3 regions of the Sporosarcina sp. OR05 genome follow, and region 3 is predicted to be linked to each of the others. Evidence: riboswitches for the same ligand, from Rfam matches in the RefSeq annotation. Region 3 holds a riboswitch; each other region holds the start of a gene.
The links. A riboswitch is a leader RNA that binds a small molecule or an ion and turns the genes downstream of it on or off. The one in region 3 is predicted to bind S-adenosylmethionine.
Positions count from the first base shown of each region.

Region 1 (8,028 bases), on a different contig from region 3:
TTATGACATGTAATAGAGGGAGGGGGTGAGTGAAGATGATGCAACAAGGACAATGGGGTGGGAACCAAATGATGCCGGCAAACCAAATGTCTCGAAATAATCAAATGCAACCAATCGTATGCCCGACACAATGCCGTTACAACGATTCGTTCTTTCCAGTAGAACAACCTTACATCCATCCAATCGTTAACGTTAACCGCCAACATCCTGTTATAACACCTAGACATTACTACACAGAAACTACACAAAACGTGATGGGCGCACCAGTTTACCCTGGCATGGGACCAACTGGAGTTGGCCCGGCAGGCATGGGACCAGGACCAGGTATGGGAGTAGGCCCAGCAGGAATGGGACCAGGCTACGGACCAGGCATGGGACCAGGTTACGGCGGCAGAGGCTGCTGCAGAAAAAGATACTAACATGTAAAGAACTGTCTCCACGTCGACAACTTCGACAGGAGACAGTTTTTTTGCTAATCGCGACAATCCCTCGTGCGATAATCTTGTCTTCCGCGTGCAAAGTTCTTGTCCTACTTCCCAAGCAACTACCCGCCTATAGAAAAAAGCCGCCTTCCTAAAAAGGAAAGGCAGCCTACACTTCAATCTACATTAAAATACCGTGCATCTGGGTGAGCGAATACCATCGCGGAAACTGACGCTTCAGGCTCCATCATGAACTCTTCCGTCAAATGGACACCAATGTCTTCGGGTTTCAACAAACCGAACAACTTTGCCTGATCTTCAAGATTTGGACAAGCCGGATAGCCGTATGAAAAACGTTGCCCCTGGTACTTGGCTGCAAAACGATCACGCATCGTGAAGTCCGTTGCATCCGGGAAGCCCCACTGATCGCGGATTTCCTGATGGACACGCTCCGCAAAGCCTTCTGCAAGCTCAAGAGCTGTTGCTTGGAATGCATGGCTCTCCAAAAACTTGCCTTGCGCTTTCAATTCATTCGCATACGCTCGGACACCATGCCCAGCCGTCACTTGCATAAACGCCACATAATCCATCTGGCCGCTATCGACCGGCTTCAAAAAATCTGCCAGACAAAGGAAAGGATCTTTGCTCTGTCTTGGGAATGTAAAACGCTCAATTTCTGTTTTCTCGTCAACAGGATCATAGATGATGACGTCATCCCCATCTGCCTGCGCAGGGAAGAATTGATACATACCTGAAGCCGACAATTTCCCAGACTCCAGGAAACCCGTCACCATTTCATGCAACTGAACGGCACGCTCTTCGCGATTCGCCAACATTTTATCCACATTTCCGCGCAACCCTAAATGATGGCCGATCAACGTCCGCATGTTTACATATGGATACAAATGGGACACCGAGTACTCTTTCATCACACGACGGCGCAAATCAGCCGGCACAAAAACAGGCACATCTTCTCGGACGGTTTTCACAGGCCTTGGCAATACCGCCACCGCCGTATCTCGTGTAGCGCGGACAGCTTCCGACTCCAAACGCTTCTCTTGCTTATCGGAAATCTCGAGCAACAACGCCTCTTTCTCGCCACTTTGTAACCGATTCGCCAAATCCAACCCTTGCATCGCATCTTTGGCATAAATGACTGGTCCGCCATATTCAGGCGCAATCTTCGTCTCCGTGAATCTCCTTGTCAATGCAGCGCCACCAACCATCACCGGTGTGTCAATTCCCGCCGCCTTGAAATCTTGCGCCGTAATGACCATTTGCTGAGCAGATTTTACAAGCAATCCCGACAACCCGATAATATCCGGTTTCTCCTTCCGAATGACGTCAATTAACGTCGCAGGCGTCACCTTGATGCCGATATCGATCACTTTGAACCCATTATTACTCAAAATGATATCGACCAAGTTCTTTCCGATATCATGCACGTCCCCTTTGACCGTCGCGAGCACGATCTTCCCTTTCCCCGAATCGTCCTCTTTCTTCTCCATGAACTGCTCCAAGAAGGAAACGGAAGCCTTCATCACCTCGGCACTTTGTAACACCTCAGCAACAATCAATTGGTTATCATTAAACAACCGACCGACCTCAGCCATTCCTTCCATTAACGGCCCATTAATTACATCGAGCGGCGTGTCGTACAATTCTAGCGCTGCCTCCAAATCAGGAATGAGCCCTTCTTTCGTCCCCTCTACTACGTAATACGCTAAACGCTCAGGAACCGTCTTCGGAATGTCATCCTCCGTCTTCTCCTTCTTCTTATCCCGGTAGAAATCCGTGAAATCTGCCAACGTCTCATCCGTCGTCGTGAATAAAAGATCATTCGCCAGCTTGATTTCCGCTTCAGGAATGGACGCATAACGCTCCAACTTCTCTGTGTTAACAATCGCGTAATCGAGTCCTGCCTGCGTGCAATGATACAAATACACCGCGTTCAAAACCTCACGCCCTACCGGTGGCAGCCCAAACGACACGTTACTTACCCCAAGCGTCGTTAACGCTCGTGGCATTTTTTCTTTTATTAACCGGATCCCTTCAATCGTTTCGACTGCTGAACCGATATATTGTTCGTCACCCGTACCGACAGGGAAGACGAGTGGATCGAAAATGATGTCTTCAGGTGCCAATCCCCATTTATTCACTAACAGATTATACGACCGCTCAGCAATTTCAAGTTTCCGTTCGCGAGTGACCGCCATACCGATTTCATCGATCGTCCCAACGACGACAGCCGCGCCGAATTTCTTGACGAGCGGCATGACCGCATCAAACCGTTCTTCACCGTCTTCCAAGTTGATGGAGTTAATGATCGCTTTCCCTTGTGAAAACTTCAGCGCTTCTTCGATGACATTTTCATCTGTTGAGTCTATGACGAGCGGAACTTTTACCTTCTTCACGACTTCCTGCATGAACTTCTTCATATCCTCCAGCTCATCGCGATCCGGATTCGCCAAGCAAATGTCGAGTACATGTGCACCGCCACGTACTTGAGCACGGGCAATTTCAGATGCTTCCTCGAATTTTTCCTCGACAATCAATCGCTTGAACTTCCGTGAACCAATCACATTCGTCCGTTCACCGATCAACAACGGGCGCATAGACGGGTCATAGAGCAATGGTTCGATTCCTGAAACCGCATGATCTCTTATCTCTTCAGGTTTTTGTCGAGGCGTTAATCCATCAACCGTTTCCCGCAATACCCGTATATGATCCGGCGTCGTACCACAACACCCACCTACCATGTTCAACCAACCTTTTTCAGCAAACCCTTTCAGCTTTTGTGATAAAGACTCTGGTGACTCATGGTAATGACCTTCTTCGTCAGGTAAACCAGCATTCGGATAACACGTCACAAAACTCGTCGCCAGCTCCGATAACGAACGTAGGTGATCTGTCATGAATTCAGGGCCAGTTGCACAGTTCAACCCGACAGATAACGGCTTAATATGCTCGATGGAAATGTAAAATGCTTCAATGCTCTGTCCCGCAAGCGTCGTACCCATCGGCTCGATTGTTCCTGAAATCATGATCGGCAACTCGATACCAGTTTCATCAAACGCCCGTTTAATGCCAATCGTCCCTGCTTTAACGTTCAGCATATCTTGACTCGTTTCCATCAATAACAGATCTGCGCCACCCTCAATCAGAGCTTTTGCCTGTACGTAGAAATCCTCCGATAGCTTATCAAAAGTGATTCCACCGGTGACGGATAACGTCTTCGTTGTCGGTCCAATCGCTCCGGCGACGAAACGCGGCCACTCTGGTGTCGAGTAATCGACCGCACACTTTTTCGCGATTTCCACAGCCTTCTTGTTAATTTCTACTGCACGGTGGCCGAGACTGAACTCATCTAGAACGAGAGGGGTCCCCCCAAACGTATTCGTGCAAATGACGTCTGCCCCCGCTTCTAAATACCCGCGGTGGATCTTATCCAGGATGTCGGGGCGCAATAAATTCAAGTATTCATTACACCCTTCATATTCCTCGCCACCAAAATCATCAGCAGACAAATCCTCAGCTTGGAGCATCGTGCCCATTGCGCCATCCAAAAGGAGTATTCTTTTCTCAAGTTGTTCTTCAATCAGGTGCTTAGGCATGGACAACATTCCTCTCTTTCTCTGCGTCAAGTTCCTTAATATGTTGAATCAGTTCCAGCGACATATCGTAGCGCAGGAACGGTGTAATAATGTAAATGCCATTAAAGAGCTCTGCTGCTGTATCAATCAGTTCTTTGGCAATCGCGACGCCTTCTCTTGTCGCTTTCTCACGGTCATCCCCGCATGCTCTCATCCGCTCGAGCACGTCTTCTGATAATTTAATCCCTGGCACTTCGTGGTGCAGAAATTCTGCATTCCGTATATTTGTCAAAGGCATAATGCCAATGAAGATTGGGGTTTCCAAATGTTTTGTCGCTTCATAAATGTCCACGATTTTCTCTTTCGTATATACCGGCTGGGTAATGAAATAATCCGCTCCGCACTCAATTTTCTTTTCCAATCGTTGAACGGCCCGGTCCAATACGCGGACGTTCGGGTTAAACGCTGCTGCGACGGAGAATTTCGCTTTTTTCCGTAATGGCTTGCCTGTGAATGAAATGCCTTCATTCAATTGCTTAATCAGTTGTAGCAACTCCATGCTGGATACGTCATACACACTTGTTGCACCTGGGAAGTCGCCAACTTTCGTCGGATCGCCAGTGACAGCTAGAATATCGTGGATGCCGAGTGCATCAAGCCCCATCAAATGCGATTGCAAACCGATCAAGTTATGATCACGGCACGTCAGATGAACAAGTGGACGAACGTTATGTTGCATTTTCATAATTGAACCCATCGCCATATTGCTAATGCGTGGAGAGGCAAGTGAATTATCGGCCATCGTCACGGCATCTACACCTGCATCGTATAATTGGTTGGCGCCGATGAAATATTGTTCGGTTTCCAAATGTCTTGGCGTATCAAGCTCAACGATGACAGTTCGAGTCGTTTTTGCTTTTTCATGTAACGGTTCGTATTTAGCAGGGTCCGCTTCCCGAATAACGATCGGTTTTTCAGGGGTAACGACTTTTTTTGTAATAGGTGCAAGCCCACTCAAATGTTTTTTGGCTGCAGCAATATGTTTTGGTGTCGTTCCGCAGCACCCGCCGATGAGACGAACACCTTCTTCACATAGGAGAGCAGCAGCGCGGCCGAAGTAATCCGCTTCTGATACGTAGACAATGCGGCCGTCTTCCACATCGAGTAAGCTTGCGTTTGGAGCGGCAGAAAGAAACGCTCGTTCAGGCAATGTCACTTTTTCAAATGCTTGGATCGTATGGTAAGGTCCTAAACGACAGTTGACGCCGACAACATCGGCACCGATCGCTTCTAGTTGGTGCAATGCATCATTTAACAGCAAGCCGTTTTGTAAGACACCCGGTTCATCCATAGAAACTTGTGCCACAATCGGTCGATCCGTCATTCTACGAAGTTCTTTAACAACTGTAGAGAGTTCTTCAAAATCGTAATACGTTTCGAGCAGCAAGCCATCAGGATCGCCTGCTAATAATGTATCTGCCTGTTCTCGGACAATCGCTAATACGTCAGCAAGTGAGGCATCACTTTTTCGGATACCACGCAAACCACCGATTGTCCCAAGTACGTATTGGTTGCCTTGTGCAGCTGCACGTTTCGCAATTTGAATGGCTGCCTCGTTAAATTCTTTCACCCGGTTTTCCATACCGTAGCGGGCAAGTTTCAGGGCGTTTGCGCTATATGTATTTGTTTGAATGATATCTGCGCCTGCTGCAATATAGTCAAGGTGGATTTTCTCTATAATTTCAGGTTTCTCAACGTTTAATTCTTCATAGCAAAAATCAATTCCGTGCGAATAAAGCACAGTTCCCATCGCACCATCCGCTACCAATACATTGTTCTTTAGATTCTCAAGTAAGTTCATTGTGAATTCATCCCTTCTTCTAATAAGTCAGACCTGTATGAAAACGAAAAAAGCCTTCTCGAAAAGAAGGCTTTGAAAATGCGATGGCTCGCTACCTTCTCATCTGCCAGGCCGCGAAAGACCTGCTGGAATTAGCACCTGACCGTTAACGGCTGGTTGCTGAAGCTTCTTCGGGCCAGTCCCTCAGCTTCTCTAGATAAGAAAATGATATGCAGTTGTTCGAATAATTTAACACATCATACCGCTAATTGGTCAATCCGTCAATAGGGGTTTCGTTTATCGGGTCTGTTGATTAACCACTTTTACAAGTAGACTTCTTTGAAACCGTTGGCTTGCGTTCCGGCGCACGCTTTCCGCGGGGCACGGGTGAGCCAATCGAACAACGAAGAGTTCGATTTGCCGTATTTCTGCGTACTTTGCAGAAATTAAGGCATCCTTGCTCCCAACGCTACGCTTTTGCTCGCAAAAGCCGTTCTGCGTGACGGCTTTCCCTGCGGGGTCTCACCATTCGTGCTATTCCCCCGCAGGAGTCGGCGCCTGCACTCCAGCCAACTAGTTTGTACCGATAACTTATTTGCCTCTTATCTTTAGAAAACGTTCGCAGGGATTGTAGAAGACGGCGATGTACAAAGGTGAGCTCTCAACGCTAAGCTTTTGTTTGTATAAGTCATACTTCGTTACGGTATTTCCTGCAAGAACAGCGCGAGCTGAAAACCCTGGAATGAGCTAAGTGAAGAAATAAACTGCCGCATTAATTTCTGAAATTAAAGAAATTAAGGTGAAGCTTCCCCTTCACAGTTTCCTTGATTGAAGGTGTGCAAGCGAAACGCGTCCGCTTAGAGAGGAAACTCGATGTTTAATAAGAATTACAAGTGAAATTGTATAGTCTTGTATCCGACAAATTGGCTAATCATGATAGAATGATTGTAGAACAAAGAGTGGAAGGTGAAGGTAGTGAGGATTTTTAAATTTACAGTCCCGATTGCATTATTAGTGGCGGGGATCGCATGGTATATGCTACATAAGAATTTTCAAGAAGTACCAGGTACATCACGTGTGTGGATTACAATTGGAGCTGCCATCTTAAGTGGTGTAATCGCACATTTTTTATTCCCGAAAAGCGAAGATGGTCAATAACGAAGTGAAGTCGATGGTTAACTAACCGTCGATTTTTTTATTTAGGTTAACTGATATAAAAAATAGGTTGACACAAAATGTGTTAACTTTTATTCTGAAATAGATAACTTAACAAATAAGAGGTGTACGATGACAACAACTACAGTGAAACCTAAAAGCACAATGAGTGCATTAAGCCTTGTCTATTGCGGAATGTTTGCCGCATTGATGATGATTGGTGCAAATATTACGTCGTTTGTTCCGTTCTTGGTCGTAGGGGGCGTGCCAATTACGTTACAAACATTCTTTGCAGTTCTCTCAGGACTCATACTGGGAAGCCGCTTAGGTGCGATTTCTATGACAGTTTACATGTTTGTCGGATTAGCTGGAGCACCTGTGTTTGCGAAATTCAATGGAGGATTTGGTGCGATTTTACTGCCAACTTTTGGTTTTATCCTTTCATATATCCTTGTTGCGTATGTGGTAGGTAAAATTGTTGAGAAGAACGGAAGTTTACGAAGCTACGTTTTCGCTAGTCTTTTTGGAATGACAATCAATTATTTAATCGGTACAAATTGGATGTATGCAGCTTATAAACTTTGGGCGGCTGCTCCTGATGTGTTTACATACAAGGTCGCTTGGGCTTGGATGATTCCACCACTACCGAAAGATATTATATTGTCTGTGCTCGCAGGAATTTTTGGGCACCGCATGTATAAAGTATTGAAAGTGAGGCGTACGACGTGACAAATTATGAGGAATGGGCAGAGCGGGTGTTAGCTGGGGGAACGTTGACGGATGAGGAAGGGCTGGCCATTTTAAACAGTCCGGATGAAGACTTATTGCCGCTTTTACACGCATCGTATAAAATTCGAAAGCACTATTATGGCAACAAAGTGAAGTTAAATATGATTATCAATACAAAATCAGGGCTCTGTCCGGAAAACTGTGGCTATTGTGCGCAGTCGATCGTATCAAAAGCACCGATTGAAAAGTATGCGATGATGAAGCAAGAAGAAATTGTGGCTGGTGCTGA
Region 1 is NZ_JANKJL010000004.1:77,861-85,888, forward strand. Features, by position in the region: gene NRI27_RS08840 (hypothetical protein) at 36-419, shown strand; gene metH (methionine synthase) at 599-4,036, opposite strand; gene NRI27_RS08850 (bifunctional homocysteine S-methyltransferase/methylenetetrahydrofolate reductase) at 4,029-5,876, opposite strand; SAM riboswitch class I at 5,973-6,079, opposite strand; gene NRI27_RS08855 (histidine kinase) at 6,831-7,013, shown strand; gene NRI27_RS08860 (biotin transporter BioY) at 7,143-7,739, shown strand; gene bioB (biotin synthase BioB) at 7,736-8,028, shown strand, end outside.
Region 1: another riboswitch for S-adenosylmethionine. It lies ahead of NRI27_RS08850 (bifunctional homocysteine S-methyltransferase/methylenetetrahydrofolate reductase); the one in region 3 lies ahead of NRI27_RS12170 (O-acetylhomoserine aminocarboxypropyltransferase/cysteine synthase family protein).

Region 2 (8,028 bases), on a different contig from region 3:
TCAAACGAGAGAGCCCCTTACTGCCCTTCATACAATGCAGGGAGTTCACCAAATCAATCAAACTGGAAATGCTTATTCATTTCAAGTAGATGCTGATGTAATGGAGCATGTAATGGCAACGATCAGCACATTTGGAATTGTTTCATTGGAAAGTGCCCCGCCGACACTGGAGGATTTGTTCATGCGCCATTATGAAGGGGCTGATTCCTAATGCGAACCGAGATGTTTAGGAATCTATTCACAATGAGTCGGTTTATCCTCCGTAGAGATCGTGTCAGGTTATTCGTGTGGCTATTTTCAATAAGTGCGCTGACATGGTTGACCGCGATTTCGTTTACAGGTCTTTATCAAACTGAACAAGAGCGACAAGCCATTGCAGAAACAATGAAAAATCCAGCCATGTCGGCAATGATAGGAAAAGGATACGGACTAGATGCCTATACAACTGGCGCGATGCTTGCTCATCAAATGTTGTTGTTTACAGCAGTGGCAGTTGCCATTATGAGTATTTTGTTTGTCAACCGACATACAAGAGCAGAGGAAGAAGATGGTCGTTTCGAATTGCTTCGGGCATTGCCAGTCGGTGGGTTAACAAATATTGGGGCGACACTGTTACTAAATGGAGCTTTCAACGTATTGTTAGCGATCGTAACAGCAATTGGTCTACTCGCTTTACAGATTGAAAGTATCGATCTAGTCGGTTCAATGCTGTACGGTGCAGCGTTAGGTGTAACTGGAATTTTCTTTGGAGTAGTTACTGCTCTCTTTGCCCAGCTTTCTGAAAGTGCGAGAGGTACGATTGGTTTGTCATTTTCAATCCTTGGATTAGCTTATTTGCTTCGAGCTGTCGGAGACGCAGGAAACGCTATTCTTTCCTGGTTCTCACCTCTAGGTTGGGTGTTAGCAGCAGAAGTATTTGTGAATAATTATTGGTGGCCAATTGTGCTTACGTTGGCAGGCGCATTAGTGATCGCTTGTATTGCCTTCTACTTGCACGCTTTACGTGATCTAGGGGCAGGATACATACGAGCGAGGAGAGGGAGGAAAAGTGCCTCTGTTTTCCTGCAAACTTCATTTGGCCTTGCTTTCAGGCTCCAGAGAACAGCCCTCTATTCGTGGGCAATCGGTATGTTCGTTCTAGGTCTTTCATATGGATCCGTCTTAGGAGACTTGGAATCATTTTTCTTGGAAAATGAAATGCTCGCACAAATGCTACAGCCTGTAGAAGGGTTCTCATTACTGGAACAATTCATTCCGATGCTCATGTCGGTCATCGCCATGATTGGTACAATTCCTGTCTTAATGGTCATGCTTAAAGTGAGACGTGAGGAAAAGAAAGGACGGTTAGATGCAATACTCAGTCGCTCGGTTTCAAGGATTCGATTACTGAGCGAATACGTCCTATTATCCTTTCTAACTTCCATCGTCATGTTAGGTGTGGGTGCTCTTGGATTATGGAGTGCTAGTTCTGCCGTATTAACAGAAAATCTGTCGATTGGTTTGTTACTGAAAGCGGTATACGTAAATGTCCCTGCGATTCTTGTGATGATTGGGATGGTAGTCCTTCTAATTGGGCTGTTGCCGTCGCGCTCAAACGCGATATGGGTCTATTTGATCTATTCTTTTATTGTCGTCTATATGGGCGGTCTGCTGCAATTCCCAGACTGGCTAGGCAAGCTATCTCCCTTCGGCTATGTCCCAAAGGTGCCGATTGAACAGGTGAATGGTACAATAGCTAGTTTGGTCGTACTACTCGGAATCGTCTTGATAGCATTCGGGATGAAAATGTTTAGTAAAAGAGATCTTCAATAGGGGGAGTAGATGGGTGATGTCCTAGTATATCACCTTTTACTCATGGAAATCGTGTAAAACAAGCCTTCCCACGCCCAAACCAACCATTCTTACTTCCATTTTGTTAGAGTGGATAGATGATACGAAAATCAATAAAAAGTCATGTTCTGACGTTATATCACAGAACATGACTTTTTTGTTATAAGTCTATTAATCAATATTTAATGATTTGAAACAATTATTTCTCCACTATTAGTACTTATATAGTATAAAACATCGAATAAGTACTCTTTAGCAGGTCCTTCAGCAGAATTTACATGGATTCTATATACTAAAACATCCCGTTCATATTTTATAGAGTATACACTTTGCATCATTGTATTCCAGTCGGAAGAAATTTTAGGTGAGTCGTGTCCATCTAATTTAGCTTGATCTAATGCGATTCGTTCTGCATCCTCTTGTGTAATATTTATAGGATCTTCCCACGCGCTTTTATGGCCAGGAAACCTAGTTGTTTCCTCACTTGTGGCTGACAAATTACTGCAACCCGTTAAGAACAAGAGACAGATTACACTTGAAAATAAAATCCTTTTGATGAATAACCCTCCCTATTTTTTATGTAGGATGTATCAAACGTCACGGATATTGTTAGGAATCAAATGACTATGATTGATTTGCAATGCTTATCTAGTTATATTTATAAAATTATGTTAACTTTACCCTATTGTCCATCACAAAACAATATGTATTCAAAGACACAGGCTTGTTTATTGGCTATTTTTAAATAAGAATTCCATCGACTTGGCATCAGTTAAAAATTCAACAGCAGTAAAAAAGCTTCAGAATCCACCATATGAAAATTTCAAAGAACTATTTCAACAGCTCGTCAGTAAATGGAACCTTGCATACAGACGAACAAAAGTGTTGAAACGCGAAATAGCAAACCGTGCTGATGAGATCGCGAATAAGAGAGATGAAACTAGCAGGATGTAAAGATAGAAACAGGGATTAGAATTGTATATCGGTTTACAAAGATACAGTGGATATTCTTAGCGTGAATGGGGTCCCCTGAACAAATCTACGTTAAATACTAGTTTTACAACTAGTTGAGTTGAGAAATACACTATAACAAACAAAAAATCCAAGGCTCGCAATGAGCACTTGGATTTTTCGGTATTTATTAAGCAGTTGGTCCACCTTTAAGCGTGATTTCTTCTGAAACGTGACCGAACTTCTTGAAGTTTTCACGGAACAAGTCCGCAAGTTCGTTTGCTTTTTCGTCGTATGCTGCTGGATCAGCCCAAGCGTTGCGCGGGTTCAACACTTCTGTTGGAACACCTTCGATTGCTTTTGGCATAGCCAAACCGAATACTTCGTTGATTTCGTATTCAACGTCATTCAATTCACCTGCGATTGCAGCGCGAACCATTGTACGTGTGTGTTTTAACGACATACGTTGTCCGACGCCGTAAACGCCACCTGTCCAGCCTGTATTGACGAGGAATACTTGTGCATCGTGTTTGTCAATTTTCTTTCCTAGCATTTCAGCATACACAGTTGCTGGCAATGGTAGGAAAGGAGATCCGAAACAAGTTGAGAATGTCGCTTCTGGTGATGTGACACCACGCTCTGTTCCTGCAAGTTTGGACGTGAAGCCACTTAGGAAGTGGTACATCGCTTGCTCTTTCGTCAATTTAGAGATTGGAGGCAATACGCCGAATGCGTCCGCAGTCAAGAATACGATTGCTTTCGGATGACCAGCGACAGAAGGTGTCACGATGTTTTCAATGTTGTGGATCGGATATGCCGCACGTGTGTTTTCAGTCAATGAATTATCGTCATAGTCCGGTACTCGTGTTTCTTCGTCTACCACTACGTTCTCTAAAACTGAACCAAATTGGATTGCACCAAAGATTTCAGGTTCTTTTTCTTGTGATAAATTGATACATTTCGCGTAACATCCACCTTCGATATTGAATACGCCATTATCTGACCAACCGTGCTCATCATCACCGATCAATTTACGGTGAGCATCTGCTGATAGGGTAGTTTTACCAGTACCTGATAATCCAAAGAATAAAGCTACGTCGCCTTCTTCTCCAACGTTTGCGGAGCAATGCATTGGAAGAATTCCTTGTTCAGGAAGCAAGTAGTTCATAACAGAGAAAATAGATTTTTTCATTTCTCCAGCATATTCTGTGCCACCAATTAACACAATTCGCTTCTCAAGTGATACAATGATAAATGTTTCGGATTTTGTGCCGTCAACAGCAGGATCTGCTTTGAAAGATGGAGCAGCAAGAATCGTAAATTGTGCTTCGTGTGTTTTCAACTCTTCCGCAGTTGGGCGGATGAATAGATTGTGGACAAACAAGTTTTGCCACGCGTATTCATTAATCACTTGAAGTGACAATTGAGAGTCTTTATCTGCACCTGCAAAGCCTTTGAATACGAACAATTCGTCTTTCGTTTTCAAGTGATTTAGTACTTTCGTATATAGGGAATCGAAAATTTCAGATGAGATCGGGCGATTCACTTTGCCCCAATCGATTTTATCTTTTGTTGAAGCTTCTTCTACAATATATTTATCTTCTGGTGAACGGCCAGTGTACTTTCCAGTTTTTGCAGTAATTGCGCCATCTGATGAAAGTTTCGCTTCTCCGCGAGCAGTCGCCTTTTCAACCAATTCCGCCACTGAAGGCTGTACATTGACGTTGTTGCCTGAGAGCAACTCGTTTAGTCCATTTTCAATTTTCGCTGAGATCATAGTATCTTACCGTCCTTTGCATGTAATCCCATCGTGTGGGTTTCATCACATTTCCGTAAATAGTATAACACATTTAGAATAATAATCTATACTAATTAAAAACTCAAGCACTAAACTCAGAAAAGATTTGACAAAATCCAATCTTTTTCGTAGCATAGGTAAATGAACGGATACTCTTATCCCGAGCTGGCGGAGGGACAGGCCCTATGAAGCCCGGCAACCTGCGCGGACATTGTCTGCGAAAAGGTGCCAAACCTGGAGCAAGGTACGATTCCTTGGACGATAAGAGTGAAAGGTGCTGCTTTTGAAATCATGCCTTTCCTCATGTATTTACGTGAGCGAAGGGCTTTTTATATTTATTTAGCTTTATGTCAATGATTGTAGAGGGAGAGACGTGTAAGACGGTCAACGAACCTCTAGCTGGCGTTTGAAATGCCTACTAAATAAATATAAGCCTACGGCGGAAGTCAAAATTTGCCGAGGCCTAATCGATTTTATATGCCCTTAATCCTTGTGTATGTTGACGTCGACTCTCTTCAGGCGTGGAACAAAACTGGGACAAATAGAGTACCGTATCAATATTTGCAAGCTGTTAAGGAGGAAATTACATTGACTAATCGCCGTTTGTTTACATCAGAATCGGTAACTGAAGGACATCCTGACAAAATGTGTGACCAAATCTCGGATGCCATTTTGGATGCAATCCTTGAAGAAGACCCGAATGCACGTGTTGCGTGTGAAACGACCATTACAACTGGTCTCGTGCTCGTCATTGGGGAAATTACTACAACAACGTATGTGGATATTCCAAAAGTTGTTCGTGATACTGTGAAGGAAATTGGGTACACGCGTGCTAAATTTGGTTTCGATTGGGAGACATCTTCCGTCTTGACATCGATCGATGAACAGTCACCGGATATTGCAGCAAGTGTCGACCAAGCACTTGAAGCGCGTGAAGGAACAATGACAGATGAGGAACTTGAAGCAATTGGAGCTGGGGACCAAGGATTAATGTTCGGTTTTGCGTGTAATGAAACACCTGAACTCATGCCGTTGCCAATTAGTTTATCCCATAAACTTTCACGTAGACTAGCGTACGTGCGTAAAGAAGAAATTCTTTCCTATTTACGTCCGGACGGTAAAACGCAAGTGACCGTTGAGTATGACGAAAACGACAAACCAGTTCGCATCGATACAATTGTTATCTCAACACAACATCACCCGGATACGCCACTTGCACAAATACAAAAAGAAATAAAAGAGCATGTTATTCTGCCAGTCGTCCCTGCGGAATTGTTAGATGATGAAACAAAATACTTCATTAATCCATCTGGCCGTTTCGTTATCGGTGGACCTCAAGGGGACGCTGGTCTAACAGGACGGAAAATCATCGTTGATACGTATGGCGGTTACGCCCGTCATGGTGGCGGTGCATTTTCAGGGAAAGACGCGACAAAAGTGGACCGCTCTGCATCTTACGCGGCACGCTATGTGGCAAAAAATATCGTAGCAGCAGGATTGGCTGAACGTTGTGAAGTGCAACTCGCATATGCAATTGGTGTTGCTAAGCCAGTATCCATTTCCATCGATACATTCGGCACAGGAAAAGTCGCTGAAAGCAAGCTCGTTGAAATTGTTCGAGAATTGTTCGACCTTCGTCCAGCAGGCATCATTAAAATGCTTGACCTTCGTCGTCCAATCTACAAACAAACAGCTGCTTATGGACATTTTGGGCGTACGGATATCGAATTGCCATGGGAACAAACAGATAAAGCGGCTGCGTTAGTGGAAAAAGCTGGCGTTGTCACGCAATAAGTATCTACAAACCGGGAAGCATCCTTGCTTCTCGGTTTTTTTGGCTACAGTGGACACCGTAATAGTAGGAAACTATTCCATTAGCAAAGCGTCTAAATCTATAAGTCGGAGGAGGGTGAGGGGTGTAGTTGGCTTTGAGCATTTTATTATTATTGGTCATTGGCGGGATAGCACTAGTTAGCATAGCAGCGATTATCATCCTATTAGTAGCAGTTAAGAAATAAAGGTGCAGCTCGAGTGAGCAGCACCTGTTTCAGTCTTAAATGGTATTTTAATGTTACAAGCTATCACAATTCGTCTCTAACGACCCGTTTACTTTTGCATTTGCTTATATATTTGCCCTTTTTCGATGTAACTGTTGACAACGCGTTCCATTTCTTTGCGATCCTCTTCATTTAAATCGCGGACAACTTTGGCAGGAGACCCTAATGCAAGGCAACCAGGTGGGATTTTCTTACCCGGAGGAACAAGCGCTCCTGCGCCGATGAAGGCACCTTCACCAATTTCAGCACCATCGAGAATAATGGAACCCATTCCAATGAGCGCTCCTTTTCGAATAATACAGCTATGTAATAATGCTTTATGGCCAACTGTTACATCGTCTTCAATGAGTAGTGTCTTCCCTGGACTTTGATGAAGACAACTGAGGTCTTGAATGCTAACTCGTTCACCAATAATTGTTGGCGCAACATCACCACGAATGACCGTATTAAACCAAATCGAACTGTTTGCGCCAATCGTGACATCCCCAGTAATTGTCGCGTATTCTGCCACATAGACAGAAGGATCGATTTGTGGTGACTTTCCATTGTATGGATAAATCATCAACATCTCCTCTTTCCTTAAAATCGTGTATAATTTATCGTATCATAAATCCTTTCCGTACAGAAAGGGAATCTCTTTCTTGTAGCGAAAGGAACGGAGGTGAGACGCATGTGGAAATGGGAAGCGGAAGGACAGCCAAAAGCAGTCGTCGTCATTGTCCATAGTGCATATGAACATCATAGGAGGTATGCATGGCTCATTCAAAAGCTGCGTAATGGCGGTTTTCATGTTGTCACGACTGACTTGCCTGGACATGGTGCCGAAAGTGGAAGAAAGACGCATGATGAATCGTTTGCTTCTTACATAGAGCACATTAAGAAATTAATAGAAGTAGCATTGCAAGACAATTTGCCTCTTTTTGTAGTAGGGCATGGTCTCGGTGCAACATTGGTTATGGACATTTTGCAAAAAGAAAAACTGGAATGTGCGGGCGTAATCCTCAGTTCTCCATGGCTAGCACTGTCCCATCAACCCCCGAGACTTTCAGGGATGTTAACAAAGTTGTCGAGCTCCATGAAAGTGAAGCATGACGTGACGATTGAATTGTTGACGCGCAACTATGATATGTATGTCGAGTTTCAAAACGATAGGCATTATAGTTCCACAGTTGTTGCTTCTTGGTATCGTGAGCTACAAGCGATGATGAAGTCTATTAATATTCATGAGGACACGATCTTTAACGTCCCCGTCTTACTGCAAACAGGCGGCAATGACAAACTTACAGAAACGGCGTTTGCTAAGAAATGGTTACTAAAACAACAACTAACCGAGTTTCAATATAAACAATGGAAGCATCTCTACCATGATTTGTATCAAGAGCCTGAACGGGA
Region 2 is NZ_JANKJL010000002.1:19,284-27,311, forward strand. Features, by position in the region: gene NRI27_RS04335 (ABC transporter ATP-binding protein) at 1-211, shown strand, start outside; gene NRI27_RS04340 (ABC transporter permease) at 244-1,812, shown strand; gene NRI27_RS04345 (hypothetical protein) at 2,013-2,327, opposite strand; gene pckA (phosphoenolpyruvate carboxykinase (ATP)) at 2,972-4,558, opposite strand; SAM riboswitch class I at 4,732-4,847, shown strand; gene metK (methionine adenosyltransferase) at 5,168-6,373, shown strand; gene NRI27_RS04360 (gamma carbonic anhydrase) at 6,686-7,198, opposite strand; gene NRI27_RS04365 (alpha/beta hydrolase) at 7,307-8,028, shown strand, end outside.
Region 2: another riboswitch for S-adenosylmethionine. It lies ahead of metK (methionine adenosyltransferase); the one in region 3 lies ahead of NRI27_RS12170 (O-acetylhomoserine aminocarboxypropyltransferase/cysteine synthase family protein).

Region 3 (8,028 bases):
TCAGTTATTTTGACATCAGTGTAAGAATCAGGGGTTTCCTCTGTTATTGTTAATCCTATAACTGTTGAATTATTTTTACTAAATATTTTAGTTAGCATTTCTCCCCATGTTGTTTCTTTAGGTAAATTATTAATGTATTTAACCCCAAAAATAGCACTCAGTAGTACAATCGCTGTAAATAAAATTATTATATACCTTTTATTCTTCAATGATTTTCCCTCCCCTTTCTAACATTATAAAATATTTTTTGCGTAAGAGGTTGTTTTTTAAATCGCGAACTCCCCTTTATATACTAGAAGCGCTTCTGAAGAACATTTTAAAATTAAAAGGGAGGAAATAATTATGTCGAATTTAAAAATCATTACAGCGACATACACAGATGCTCAATTACATGCTTTGCGAGTTTTAAATAACCTTGTGGCAGATGCTATTGATAGGAACATGCAAAACGCTAGTTCTATTGAAACTTTTTTAAATTCTGGTCTGGCACAATATGGTCTCGTTACTACAATCTTCACAATACCAAAAATCGCTAAGTATGGAACTCTTTATGGATTAGCAGTAGCTATTGCTACCGAGATTGTTAACATGCACAATACTTTAAAACAGGATACGATAAATGGGTTAAGAGGTGGCTATTATGTCATCGACCGAATTAGAAGTAATATTCAACGACGAGGTCTTTATGCAATTAAAGTAAAATATACAACTCTTAGCTTCCACGGAACAGACTATTTTAATGGTAACTACTTTGATGACATCGATCGGAATGAACCTCGGGTAGATTACCTTCTCATTGCTGGTCAATTCCCAAATGGACAATGGGAGTATTATGACTAAATATTAACAAAGAAAAAGCGAGCAGATTTTGCTCGCTTTTATTTTTTTAAGAACTCTCCACTTTGGTTTTAAATTGACCTACGAGGATTTGATGTTAGGTGTTGATTGAATTCCAAAGAAGTGGCATTTGCTACTTCTTTTTTTGTTTCAAAGGGGAGGCGCAGGCTGGGGTGAACGGCGTGAGCCGAGAGGGTCTTAGCCCCTTTGCGTCTGATCGTTTGGCAGGAGTAAAGTACATAGACATAAAGGCACTTATAGAAGAGTGCCATACAAAGAAATATGAGGTACAGGTACGGGAGCTGATCCGCGGGAAGGACGGGCAATGATTCAACGGATGGTCGAAAACCGAGAAGCGGGTTATCGTAAAGACCACCTCGTAACGCAGGAGGAACGTCCGTTGTATCGAGAAGTTTCAGCAGCGATGGACCAGATCCAGAATTATCTTGGCCATGGCAGCGGTCGAATTGATTTGGCTGAGGTATATCTGAAAAGAGTCTGAATTTATCTTCTACAGTTGATTACTCTATTTAACTTGCAAAACTAACAGAATGAACCATCCTCAAAAAAGGCTCCTACGATAAAAAGTACGACTTGCGTTGCCCCCCTTCTTAGTAGGGACGCTTAACGGAGAAAAACCCCATTTTTTAAAAAAATGGTTTTTTTCTTTTGGTTTAGCATATTATTTACCATCACTTTCAAGGAGGCATCTCATGACAAAACCCCTTTTGGTCAAATCATCAATGCTCGTTTTAGGAATAATAGGAGTAATATTAATCACGTTTTTTGTAAAAAGTGAATCTCCTTTAGCTGTCCAGTCTTCCCAAAATGAACTTAAGCAAGTCTACGCTAATGAATTTTCAGACAAACTGCAGAACACAGGCTTTGCTTCTGAGGTTTTACAAGCTATAAGCGAAAAAGGCTATGACCCTACCAGCTCGCTTGGTTTTTTAGTAGATTCTCCCGATAAACAAATTATCGCTGTTTATTTGAAAAACATAAATCAAATAGATGAAAAAGTCATAAAAGACATCCAAGACATTGTAAATATTGCTTCCAAGAACAATAATTTTAATCCATTTACCGTTGATGTACAAATTTCAGGAGACAATTAACCTTTCTCAATCCTCTATCACTATACGAATTACGTCACTGTATCTCCCTTTTGCTGTAACATATAAATCAAACTTTCCATTACTATCAACATAAGGTCTTACATCAAATTTAGGCAAACACTTATATTCAGATTCTGTAGAACCAGTGTTTACATCAAATAAATGGACAATTATTTGCTTCGTAGACGCTTTTACAACTGAGAAGTTTATTGTATTACCTGCGTCAACACCGCCTATACAAACCCGAAGATCCCCGCCTCCTGAAGTAACTGTTGGTGTACTAGTACCAGTTGTTGAAACGTAAAGAGAGCCATCAAGAAGAGTATCCCATTCACCTGCCCCATAAGGAACGACTTGCTCATTGATCTTCATACCAATAGCCACTGGTGCAGTACTCGCTTAAGACATCGAAAAAGAGTTAAAAGAATATCTTAAACGATGAACTCACTGGAATTTCTCGTTTGATTTTATTAAAAAATAATATAAACCCGTATGAAAACAAGTTCGTGATACTTGTCTTCATACGGGTTTTTATATTTAAGGATTGCTCACTTCTTCTTGAAAACCGCACGAATCCTTGGTTCGGTTCCATTACGTATCCGTTGAATGTTTTCTCCGTGCTTCCAAATAGCCATCACGAAAAGGGCAATAGCGATTACAATTGGCCAAACACCGACCATCCAGATGGCAGCAGCGAGAAATGTTCCGTACAGCATCAGGACGCCAAACACAAGAATGTCTGTGAGCAATGCAAAGATTATAAATAAAAGAAGTCCTGCAAGACCGAAGCGCCAGTCAAGAGCAAATAACACTCCGATAATGGTAGCAGTCCCTTTCCCGCCATTGAATTTCATATGAAACGGAAAATTGTGGCCGAAAACGACTGCCACACTTACCAAAAATAATAGGGCAGTTAATGACTCAACTGAAAAACCTACACGCTCGGCAATAAAGCGCACGGCAAGGATTGCAAAAATTCCTTTGCCGATATCAATAATTGCGACAAGTGCGCCAAACCGTTTGCCTAATACGATTGTAGCATTCGATGCACCTGCATTTTTCACACCGGATTCTTTTAGATTAACCCCAGAAAACCATTGCGCTACCGTCGATCCATGTAGGCAGCCAACCAAGTAACCAAATAGAATGATGCCGATAATCCATATTGTCATAGGAATTCCTCCAAATTAAAAATAGACGTACACACTAGAAAGGTAAGTCGTTGTTAGTAAAATAACATACCCCTATCATAACACTCAGTGTAAATACAAGGTTCAGAAAAATTCTATAAAACTACTTGACATTGAAAAAAAAGAAGCCTATACTGTAGCACAAGATGAAAAACTGAATACCCATACTCTTATCAAGAGCGGCGGAGGGACTAGGCCCTGCGATGCCCGGCAACCGGCAAGTGATGAACTTGCAAAGGTGCTACTTCCTACAGATTCGTGCGAACGGACTGAAAGATAAGGGGAGGAATAAGCGTAAGCGTAACCCTCTTCTTAGCGAAAGGGGTTATTTTTTTATTCCTAAAACCCCATCGCCTCCGCATCGAACTCATTCATCTTAAAAAAACTTTTGGAGGTAATGACAATGACGAACAACTCACTTCAACCTGAAACTCTTCTTTTACACGGTGGCCAAAAGCCGGATCCTCACACAGGTTCACGCGCAGTGCCGATTCACCGTACAACCGCTTTTGTTTTCCGCGATACTGAACACGCCCAAAACCTTTTTGGCTTGCAAGAAGCAGGCAATATTTACACGCGCATTACAAATCCGACGGTCTCTGTTTTTGAAGAACGCGTCGCGTTACTCGAAGGAGGCACTGCTGCAGTTGCGCTCTCTTCAGGAATGGCAGCTATTGCATTTTCCATTTTAAATATTGCAGGTGCAGGAGATGAAATTGTTGCAGCAAGCAATTTATATGGTGGTACGTATAATTTATTCGCCGTGACACTCCCTCGTTACGGAATTACTGTGAAATTTGTTGACGCTGCGGATCCTGAGAACTTCCGCGCGGCCATTTCGGATAAAACGAAAGCCATTTTTGCTGAAACAATTGGAAATCCGAGCCTACAGGTGCTCGACATTGAAGCGGTCGCTAACATTGCCCATGAAAACGAAATACCGTTCCTCATTGATAACACATTTGCATCCCCATACGGATCAAATCCAATCGAATTTGGTGCAGACGTAGTCATTCATTCTGCGACAAAATGGATTGGAGGACATGGTACAACAATTGGTGGTGTCGTCGTAGATGCAGGGAAATTCGACTGGACACGAGGCAAGTTCCCAGGTTTCACAGAACCAGATGGTACTTACAATGGTCTACGTTATGGTATTGATGCAGCAACTGCAGCGTTTGCGACAAAGCTTCGTGTGCAATTGTTACGTGATTTCGGCCCTTGCTTAGATGCGGATAGTGCATTCAACTTCCTGCAAGGTCTAGAAACTTTGCACTTAAGAATTCCGCGTCATAACGAAAATGCGCAAAAAGTTGCCGCGTTCTTACAGGCTCATCCGTCTGTTGAATGGGTGACATATGCAGGCCTTGAAAACCATCCGACACATGAGAATGCGAAGAAATACTTGAAGAATGGATTCTTCGGCTCAATTATTGTTTTCGGCATCAAAGGCGGGCGTGAAGCAGGTCGTAAAGTGATTGACAACATTACCCTTTGGTCTCATGTGGCGAATGTGGGTGATGCAAAGTCTCTCATTATCCATCCGGCTTCTACGACGCATCAGCAACTCTCTGCAGAGGACTTGAAAAATTCAGGTGTGCCTGAAGAGTTGATTCGCCTATCGGTTGGTCTTGAATCACCTGAAGACATTATTGCTGATCTTGAACAGGCAATTGCAAAAGCGGTACCTGTGACGCAGCGATAAGGGGGAGGTCTCCTTTTCTTTAGTACATGACAAGGAAAAGAGGCTACAGCAGCGAAAGATTATAGGGAGGTGGCGGCATACCGTCAATAAAAGCCGCTATAATCGGCTTCGGAACTGTCGGAGAAGGCGTTTATAAGATCGTAAACGAAAAAAGGCAGCAATTGAAACAACATACAGGCTATACGATTGAAATTGCTTCTATTTTAGTAAGAGACGTTACAAAGAACAGGGCGGTCGCTCCGAGTGTCCTCGTAACATATTCGATTGACGACATCTTGAACGATCCAGAAATCGATATCATTTTTGAGGCAATTGTGGATGAAGAGCCGGCGTACACGTATTTGTCGCAGGCGATTGAAAAGGGAATCCATATCATTACGGCTAATAAAAAGATGTTTGCCAAACATGGCCCAGCTTTATTGAAACACGCAGAATTCAGAGACGTACAAGTCGGTTTCGAAGCGACAACGGCTGGTGGTATTCCAATTATCCGGACAATCGAAAATCTGTTGGCGGGGGATCGTGTCCATCGGGTGCAGGGCATTTTAAATGGGACATCTAATTTTATCTTGACTGCGATGCGAGATGAAGGAGTTACTTTTGAAGAAGCCCTTCATCATGCTCAAAAAAAGGGGTTTGCTGAAGCAGATCCGACAGATGATATAAGTGGATTTGATGCGTTTTATAAATTAATGGTTGTCAGCTCATTAGCGTTTGATGAACAGCCTGAATGGGAAGAAGTGTCAGTCGTTGGGATTGATCATATCCAAACCGACGATGTGTTGGAAGCTTCAAAAGCTGAACTTCGCTATCGTCACGTAGCGGACATCCGAATTGACGATGAGGGGAAGTTGTCAGGTAAAGTAGGTCCAGTCCTATTAGACGCTGAACATCCTTTTTATGCAATTGATGGCGTCGATAATGCGATTATCGTCGAAACGGATTATTTAGGGAAGTTGACGTTAATTGGTCCAGGAGCAGGGATGTATCCTACCGGCAGCGCCATGGTCGCAGATCTTGTGCATATAATACGTCAGCTAAAGCCAGTTCCTGTTCTAAGCTAACGATAAAGTGAAAAAAACCGCGTGAAAGCAAGAGGCTTAGGCCTTGGCTCCACGCGGTTTTGCTATTATTTCTTTGTTTTAGAAAGCTTCAATTCTGCATTCATATCTTTAATGAGCGATACAACCATTAGCAAGATAATGAAAGAGAATGGCAACGCTGCAATAATGATTGTGTTTTGCAACGCGGTCAATCCATTGACAGAGAGCAAAATCAATGCAATGGAAGATTGGATGACGCCCCAAATGATTTTTACACTATTCGGTGGTGTCAAAGAGCCATATGTCGATTGCATACCTAATACGAATGTCGCTGAGTCAGCGGACGTAACGAAAAAGGAAGCAATGAGCAAGATGGCAATTAACGAAATGAAGAAGGACCATGGCATCGTACCAAACATATCAAATACAACAAGTTCAATGGACGACTTTGATAAGTCTGCTATCCCTTCTTTTTGTGCAGTAATGGCTGTCGTACCAAAAGAAGAGAACCAAATCATACATAATAAAGTCGGAGCCAATAATACACCAATCATGAATTCACGGATTGTACGTCCTTTTGATACCCGGGCGATGAACATACTGACGAATGGAGCCCACGAAATCCACCATGCCCAATAGAAAATTGTCCACATATCCAGCCATTCACGATTGCCTTCATTCAAAGGAGCGGTTCGAAAACTCATTTGCACGAGATCGGTCAAGTAACCACCGACGGAATCCGTAAACATGTTGAAAATGAGTAGTGTCGGTCCTAAAACGACCACAAATACAAGCAATGCAATTGCTAGAACAAGATTTGTGTTGGACAAGTATTTAATTCCTTTACTAATTCCAGTCCAAGCCGACATGATGAATAATACAGTGACGACTGCAATAATGATGAATTGCGAAGTGATCCCCATTTCGAATCCAAACAAATAGTTCAGTCCTGCGTTAATTTGAACAGCACCGAAGCCGAGCGTTGTCGCAACGCCAAAAGCAGTTGCAAAAACGGCAAGTACATCCACAAGTGTACCCCAAGAGCCTTCCATCTTTTTACCGAATATCGGCTTCAATGTTGCTGAAACTAACCCCGGTTCGCCTTTTCGAAATTGGAAATAGGCAAGTGCCAATGCGACAATACCGTACATGGCCCATACGTGTAAGCCCCAGTGAAAGAACGATTCACGCAATGCTTCCTTGAATGCTGCATCCGTGTTCGGTTCCTTCGTCGCTGGATTGATTGCATAGTGTGATAAAGGTTCTGCAGCTCCGTAAAATACGAGGCCAATCCCCATCCCGGCAGAAAATAGCATAGCAATCCACGTCACGGTTGAAAATTCAGGACGATCTGTGTTTTTGCCCAAACGGATTTTTCCGAACGGACTAAAAATCAAAAAGAGACTAAGTGCCAATAATACAGACATAATCATCATGTAATACCAGCCGAATGAAGCGGCTACAAAGTTCTTAATTGTTGAAGTAACGGTTTCAAAGCTTTCAGATGCAAGCACCCCGTAACCGACGGCCAAAATAATAAGACCGATTGTGATGTAAAATACATTTGAGATTTTTCTCATGTTTCCCCCTATGCAATTGCGTTTTTATAAACGACTATAAACTATACCAATCCTATTGAAGGAAAGCAAAAGCGTTCCGTGTATGAATATATATGGAATTGTTTTATTTTATTTTTTTATCATGCGAATGAAACAACATAGCATCAATAGTTATACACGGAATTGGTAGTAATTATTCAAGAAGGGTAGGTGAAGGAAATGATGAAAAAATTGAGTCGATGGTACTAGGGTTTTTCGCGTTAATCTTCGTCTTTAATATCTCGGTCTGGAGGGATTTGTTCACTTAAATACTCCGCGATTTGGCGTTTGACTGTTTCTAGCTGTTTAAAATACAATTCAAATTGCGCTTGGTTCACTAAAAATTCATTGCCATTGTGAATACCCTTGATACGCCCTTCCAAAACATACTTCTGCACTTGGCTGACGGGCATGCCTAAGTAATCTGCCGTTTCTTCAATTGTCATATACATGGAGAGTGCTCCTTTCTTTCATAAAAAAAGAGACGGAAATCCGCCTCTTCTTCAAATCAACTTTTCGAGATTGATTCGTTTATTTAAC
Region 3 is NZ_JANKJL010000008.1:1,270-9,297, forward strand. Features, by position in the region: gene NRI27_RS12140 (hypothetical protein) at 1-209, opposite strand, end outside; gene NRI27_RS12145 (hypothetical protein) at 343-840, shown strand; gene NRI27_RS12150 (hypothetical protein) at 1,163-1,339, shown strand; gene NRI27_RS12155 (hypothetical protein) at 1,551-1,952, shown strand; gene NRI27_RS12160 (hypothetical protein) at 1,959-2,336, opposite strand; gene NRI27_RS12165 (glycerol-3-phosphate acyltransferase) at 2,501-3,124, opposite strand; SAM riboswitch class I at 3,310-3,425, shown strand; gene NRI27_RS12170 (O-acetylhomoserine aminocarboxypropyltransferase/cysteine synthase family protein) at 3,546-4,847, shown strand; gene NRI27_RS12175 (homoserine dehydrogenase) at 4,925-5,911, shown strand; gene NRI27_RS12180 (BCCT family transporter) at 5,977-7,470, opposite strand; gene NRI27_RS12185 (helix-turn-helix domain-containing protein) at 7,710-7,940, opposite strand; gene NRI27_RS12190 (QueT transporter family protein) at 7,992-8,028, opposite strand, start outside.